One region of the Burkholderia crassaminum genome, then DNA from elsewhere that is predicted to be linked to it. Evidence: riboswitches for the same ligand, from Rfam matches in the RefSeq annotation. Region 1 holds a riboswitch; the other holds the start of a gene.

Region 1 (3,400 bases):
CGGCCGGCGTCAGTTCGCGATGCTGCACGTAAAGCTCGACGTCGGCGCGCGGGTTCGCAGACGGTGCGACGCCGTTCGTGTACTTCCCGAACGTCGTGGCTGCCTGGTTTGCGACCGCAACGAAGGTCTGCGTCTCGGCCGGCGTGACGGCCTTGTTCAGTGCATAGGCAGTCGGCACCGTACCGATCAGGATCAGCATGATGAGGCCCATCCCTTTCTGCCCGTCGTTCGAACCGTGCGCGAACGACACGCCCGTGCAGGTCAGGATCAGCAGGCAGCGAATCCAGAACGGCGGCGGCTGATCCTTCGGCGGTTCCTTGTACAACTCCGGAACCCGCACGAGGGCTTTCAGCACGAGCAGCAGCAGCGCGGCGCACAGGAAGCCGACGATCGGCGAGAACAGCAGCGACTTGCCGACGCCGAGCGCCTGGCCCCAGTCGACGCCGCTCGTGCCGGACGGCCCGTGCATCAACTGGTTCATCAGCCCGACGCCGATGATCGACCCGATCAGCGTATGCGAGCTCGACGACGGCAACCCGAAATACCAGGTCGCGAGGTTCCACACGATCGCGGCGATCAGCAGCGCGAACACCATCGCGAAGCCCGCGCCGCTGCCGACCTGCAGGATCAGCTCGACCGGCAGCAACTGCAGGATGCCGAACGCGACGGCGCCGCTCGAGACCATCACGCCGAGGAAGTTCCACATGCCGGACCAGATCACCGCGACGTTCGGCGTCAGCGAGTGCGTATAGATCACGGTGGCCACTGCGTTCGCGGTGTCGTGGAAACCGTTGACGAATTCGAAGCCGAGCGCGATCAGCAACGCGGCGCCGAGCATCAGGTACGGGAACAGCGATCCTTCGCGCACTGGCGACAGATCGTCGATCAGGTGCGTGGCGATATAGATCGCGCCGATCGCGAGCACCAGCAGGAAGACGGCATAGCCGAGCTGTCTGGTGCGCTCGACGGAACCCGGCGAGTTCGGGGCAGACGAAGCAGGTTGATTCATGACGGTATCTCGTAAGGGAACCGCGACTGATCCTAGCTTCGGCTAGCAGTCAGTTTGATGACAGCAGGGATGGCGAACGGTATGTCTTACGGCGACGTAAGGTGGTCGTCGCCATGCGATTGCGATACGACGCGGCACGTCGGCTTGCGTCGTGCGCGATATCGCGAACGCAACACGGCAGGAGGCTAGGTGGCAGTGTCGCGCCGATCGTCGTCGGCGATCAACTTCCATCCGTGCGGCGACGCAGCGAAGGTCGTGCACGACAGCGGCGCAACGTCGATGCGGGTTGCCGCGTCGGGATCCAGCTGCAGCGCATGCGCGACGGCCGCGCGAACGATCGGCGCATGCGTGACGGCGACGATGTCGCGGCCGTGTTGCAGCGCGTTCATCCATGCGCCGACGCGGCGCATGGCTGCGTCGAACGATTCGCCTCCGTGCGGCGACGCGGACGGATCGCCGATCCACGCGCTCAATTCGTCAGGCAGGTCGCGCGCGAGGTCGTGCAGCCGCTTGCCGCGCCAGTTCCGGTAGTCGACGTCGCGCAGTGCGTCGTCGATGTCGGCGCGTAGTCCGAATGCATCGGCGGTCTGCACCGCACAGCGGGCCGGGCTGCACAGCACGAGCGAGCCGGCGACGTCCGTCCAGCGGTTGCGCAGTGCCGCGGCTTCGGCGAGCCCGTGCGCGTCGAGCGGATCGTCGTCGGGAAACGTGCCGGTGCGCATCGCCCGGGTCGATGCGTGTGCGATCAGGCGCAGCGAGGCATGCATGTTCATGTCGGTTTTCGGGGGCTCCGGGGCGGGACGCGATCGCCACCGTGCGATTACTTCAATACGCGAACGTTCGCGCGTACAATTCGCCCGATACGAAACGCGGAAGCCGGTGCAATTCCGGCGCGGTCGCGCCACTGTAACCGGGGAATCCATGATCCCGGAAGCCAGACCTGCCTTCGTACCCATTCAACATTTGCCGGGGCGCGATTCCCCTGAGGTGCATCCATGAGCGAAGCAGTGCTGAAGCCGGCGGTCGTGCCGGCGCCCATCCCCGTCCGTGAACTGTTGCCGTGGGCCGTGTTCGTCGGCCTGATCCTGTTGCTCGCCCTTTATTTCGTGGGTGCGGAACAAGGTGCGACGTCACTCGTGCCGGGCATGTACGTCCACGAATTCGTCCACGACGGCCGCCATCTGCTCGGCTTCCCCTGCCACTGACGCGGAGTTCATGATGGTCGGAAAGCTGCTCATGCGCGGGATGCTCGCAGGCATCGCCGCAGGCCTCCTCACGTTCGGTTTCGCGAGAGTCGTCGGCGAACCGCAAGTCGATCAGGCAATCTCCTTCGAAGAAAAAGCCGACGCCGCCAAGGGCGACGCACCGGAGCCCGAGCTGGTCAGCCGCCACACGCAGGCCGGCCTCGGTCTGCTGACGGGCGTCGTGACCTACGGCGCGGCATTCGGCGGGCTGTTCTCGCTGGTCTTCGCGTATGCCTACGGGCGAGGCAGCCGCCTCCGGGCACGGCCGCTGGCCGCCTGGCTCGCACTGGCGTCATTCGTCGCGCTCGTGATCGTGCCGAACCTCAAGTACCCGGCCAATCCGCCGTCGGTCGGCGATCCCGACACGATCGGCTATCGCACTGGCCTGTTCTTCCTGATGATCGCGATCTCGGTCGCGACGATGGTGTTCTCGGTCAGCGTGCGCCGCCATTTGCTGGCGAAGCTCGGCCAGTGGAACGCGTCGATCGTCGCCGGGCTCGTGTTTGTCGCGATCATCGCGGCCGTGCAGATCGGGCTGCCGTCGATCAGCGAGTTACCGGCCGATTTCCCGGCGGCCTTGCTGTGGAAGTTCCGCGTTGCGGCGATCGGCATGCAGGTGATCATGTGGACGACGATCGGCCTGCTGTTCGGCGCATGGGTCGAGCGCGGCGAACGCACCGGCCTGCGCGCCGCCTGACGCGCATTGCAACGGGGCGCGCCTAGCGCAGCATGCGCGGCGCGCTCCCGGTCGATTCGCGCGCCAGCGCGACGAACGCGGCCAGATAGTCGATCGACGCATCCGCCTCGCGGATGCCGAGGAAGATCTGCTTCGCGATTCCCTTCTTGCCGAGCTTGACCGGCACGACCGGCATCCGGTCGGCGTATTCGTCGGCCAGCCATCTCGGCAGCGCGGCCACGCCGCGCTCGCTCGCCACCATCTGCAGCATGATGTCGGTCGTCTCGATCGACTTGTGCCGCCTCGGTACGATGCCGGCCGGCGTCAGGAACTGGTTGTAGATGTCGAGCCGGTCGGTCTCGACCGGGTAGGTGATCAGGATCTCGTCGGTCAATTGCTCGGGTGTCACGTAGTCGGCGTTCGCGAACCGGTGTGAGTCGGCGACCACCAGCACCTGCTCGTAGTCGAACA
Region 2 (3,400 bases), on a different replicon from region 1:
AGCAGCGCGACGTACGGCACGCCGCGGCTGTCGGCATCGAGCAGCGCCTTCGATTCGGCCGCACCGATGAAGCCGACCGGGAAACCGAGGATCAGCGCGGGGCGCGGCGCGCCGGCATCGATCATGTCGAGCAGGTGGAACAGCGCGGTCGGCGCATTGCCGATCACGACGACGCTGCCGGCGAGGTGCGGACGCCACAGTTCGAGCGCGGCAGCCGAACGCGTGTTGCCGAGATGCCGCGCGAGATCGGGCACCTCCGGCTCGCCGAGCGTGCAGATCACGCGGTTGTCGGCCGGCAGCCGCGCGCGCGTGATGCCTTCGGCGACCATTCGCGCGTCGCACAGGATCGGCGCACCGGCCGCGAGCGCCGTGCGGCCTGCCGTGCCGGCACCGGCCGAGAAGCGCAGGCCGTAGGCGACGTCGACCATCCCGCACGCATGGATCACGCGCACCGCGAGTTTCTCGAGGTCGGGCGGAACCTGCGACAGGTCGGCCTCGGCGCGGATCGTCGCGAACGACTGGCGGTAGATTTCCTGCCCGTCGCGAATGTAGTCAAGCATCGGTGGTGTCCTGGCTGTGCCGCGCGCCCGTCAGTCGGGCCGCGGCCTGGTCAATCGTCAGATGGCGCGCGAGCGGGGCGCCGAGGCCCGCGGCTGCGTCGCGCCGGTAAAGGTCGTAGTGCGCGGGCGCAACCGCGACGAGCGTGTGCGTCGCGGGATGCGGCAGCGCGCAGTGGCGCTCGCAGCCGGTCAGGTGCACGTCGACCGCGTGGCCGATGCGCGCGGCGAGCGCGAGCGCGTCGTGTTTCGTGTCGGCACGCGCCTTCGCGCAGCCCGCGCTGCCGGTGCACGCGACGACCGATGCCAGCGGGTCGGACGACGCGCAGACGAGGCCGAGCGACGACAGCGCATCGAGCGTGGCCGGCGCGCGTTCACGCGATACGCCGTGCATGAACACGCCTTGCCATGGCGTCATCGACAGCGTGCCGTCGCCGTCGGTTTCGGCCAGCGCGGCGAGCCGTTCCAGTTGCGTGGCATCGAGCCGGCCGAGCGTGAATTGCGCGCCGACGTTGCAGCGCGCCGCATCGCGCGAAGGGCGTACGCCGAAACGCAGCGCCGGGTCGGTGCGCGTGCGGCGCCAGCCGGCGAGCGCCGGATCGGCCGCCAGCGGGAAGGGCACATAGTGCTGCGCGCGTTCGAGCAGCACGCGCTCGCCGCAGGTTGCGAGCAGTGCGCGCATCCGCGTGACGTCCGCCGGCGCGAGATCGAGGAACGCGAGCAGCAGCGCGCGGACCAGCGCGGTACCTTGATCGGGCGCGACATCGACCAAAGCGGGTGGGGCGTCATGCGCGACCGGCGGGCAGCCGGCCAGCCCGGCCGCAATGCGCACCGCACCGTCGCCGCGACGCCATGCGGCCAGCCAGATGTCGTGCGGATGATCGAGCGTCGCAACCGATTCGCCGCCGTCGAGCTGGATCGAGAATTTCGGCGACAGCTCGCCACGGCGCGGCTCGCGCGCCAGCATGTCGAAGAGCGGTGCGGCGAGCGCGCGGCTATCGACGAGTGCGGCAGGGTCGTGGCCGGCGAGCGGGCTGAGCATCACGTTGCGGACGTCGTCGCTCGCGGAGAGCGCGGCCGCATCGGCGGTGGCGCTCGCGGTGGCATCGACGGGCGGGCCGAGCCCCGCGTCGAGCAATGCGCGCATCAGCGCGTCGGCCGCGCCGTCGCGAATGCCGCGCAGCTGGAGGTTCGCGCGATTGGTCGCGTCGATCGCACCGGAGCCGAAGTCACGCGCGGCAGCGGCGATCGCACGCGCCTGACGCGCGTCGAGCCGGCCGCCCGGCAGCTTGATCCGGCACAGGCCGCCGTCGGCGGCCGCGACCACGCGCACGAGCCCCGGGCAAGCCGAAGGGCGCACGACGGGCGACGCAGGAATCGAAACGGGGGCGGAACTCAACGGGATACCGGGGCAGTGTCGCGCCGCGGCCAACGCATCGGTACACCCCGCCCGACGCCGACTGGCACGCACGCACTTTCTGGCCGGCAGGTCTCCTGGCTGACAGGTCGGCGCCGGCTCCCGGCCTTCCCGGTGGAACCAGTGGCATGAGGGGGAGATCGGCTCGCTGTCTACAGTTGCGGGGGCAGCCACAGCGGCGCGTGGTGCGCCCTGTGTTCCCTCTTCGGCCCCGAGGGGCACCGGCGAACGAACGGCCGTAGGATACCCGATTTTCGCGACGATCCGGCAGCGGCGATGCGCCGCGCAACCGCGTCGCAGCATGGCCGCAGCCGGTTTTGCGCTGTCTCGCCAATGGTACGATTGGCGGCTCGACATCAGATCGGCGACCGCCGGCACCCGCTATGAAACTCGGCAGGACAGAGCTGTTCGGCATGGGCATCGCGCTGGGCCTGCTGGCCATCCCCGCATGGGTTCTGCTCGCGAGCATACTGATCCCGCTTGCACCGTCGGCCGAGTGGCCGAAGAATGTCGGGCTTGCCGGCCTCGGCGTGCCGATCGTGGCGGGCGGAACGCTCCTGTACAGGAAAGGCGGTGCGCGGCCGCTCATGTGGCTGCTGCTCGGCTGGCTGCTGATCGCGTCGATCGCCGGCATGTATCTGGCCTTGCTGACGTTTGTCGTCGGCGTGCCGCTCGGCTGACATCGTCGCCGTATCGCACCGGCGGGCGGGCGACGCGCACAGCATGGAAACGGATCAACGCGCGGCGGCCCGGCAGCCGCGCATCGCAACAAATTGTATGGAATCGAACGATGGGGAAGGGTGCATGACGGCGTGGCTGACGGTAGTGGGCATCGGCGACGACGGTTACGCGGGGCTTGGGCGCAGCGCACGACGCGCGCTGCTCGACGCGACGCTCGTGGTCGGTGCGAAACGGCATCTCGACATGCTGCCCGCACGGCTGCGTGCCGAACGCGAAGCATGGCCGTCGCCGTTCGATCTCGCGGGCGTGCTCGCGCGGCGCGGCTCGCCCGTGTGCGTGCTCGCGAGCGGCGACCCGATGCTGTTCGGCGTCGGCGCGACGCTCGCGCGCCAGCTTTGCGCCGATGACTGGCGTGTGCTGCCCGCACCGTCGTCGCTGTCGCTGGCGGCCGCCCGCCTCGGCTGGGCGCTGCAGGATGTCGGCGCAGTCTCGCTCGTCGGCCGTCCGCTTGCGACGCTCGCGCGTCACCTGCTGCCAGGACGCCGCCTGTTCGTGCTGAGCGCCGACGGCCGGACGCCGGCCGCCGTCGCGGCCGAACTCGTCGCACGCGGCTTCGGGCCGACCCGCATCTGCGTGTTCGAACATCTGGGCGGCCCGCTCGAGCGGCGTCTCGACGGGCTCGCGCAGGACTGGCGCGTCGACGAAACGGCCGCGCTCAATCTGGTTGCGCTCGACTGCCAGGCCG

What was found. A riboswitch is a leader RNA that binds a small molecule or an ion and turns the genes downstream of it on or off. The one in region 1 is predicted to bind cobalamin.
Region 2: linked by a shared signal. The riboswitch ahead of cobG (precorrin-3B synthase) and the one ahead of ACPTTF_RS18920 (CbtB domain-containing protein) in region 1 are both predicted to bind cobalamin.

The regions. Positions count from the first base shown of each region.
Region 1 is NZ_OZ183800.1:387,317-390,716, forward strand. It holds gene ACPTTF_RS18910 (inorganic phosphate transporter) at 1-1,009, opposite strand, end outside; gene ACPTTF_RS18915 (histidine phosphatase family protein) at 1,195-1,782, opposite strand; cobalamin riboswitch at 1,833-1,971, shown strand; gene ACPTTF_RS18920 (CbtB domain-containing protein) at 2,005-2,214, shown strand; gene ACPTTF_RS18925 (CbtA family protein) at 2,228-2,950, shown strand; gene ACPTTF_RS18930 (LysR family transcriptional regulator) at 2,973-3,400, opposite strand, start outside.
Region 2 is NZ_OZ183799.1:1,901,701-1,905,100, forward strand. It holds gene ACPTTF_RS08710 (precorrin-8X methylmutase) at 1-560, opposite strand, end outside; gene cobG (precorrin-3B synthase) at 553-1,917, opposite strand; cobalamin riboswitch at 2,025-2,215, opposite strand; gene ACPTTF_RS08720 (hypothetical protein) at 2,358-2,654, shown strand; gene cbiE (precorrin-6y C5,15-methyltransferase (decarboxylating) subunit CbiE) at 2,779-3,400, shown strand, end outside.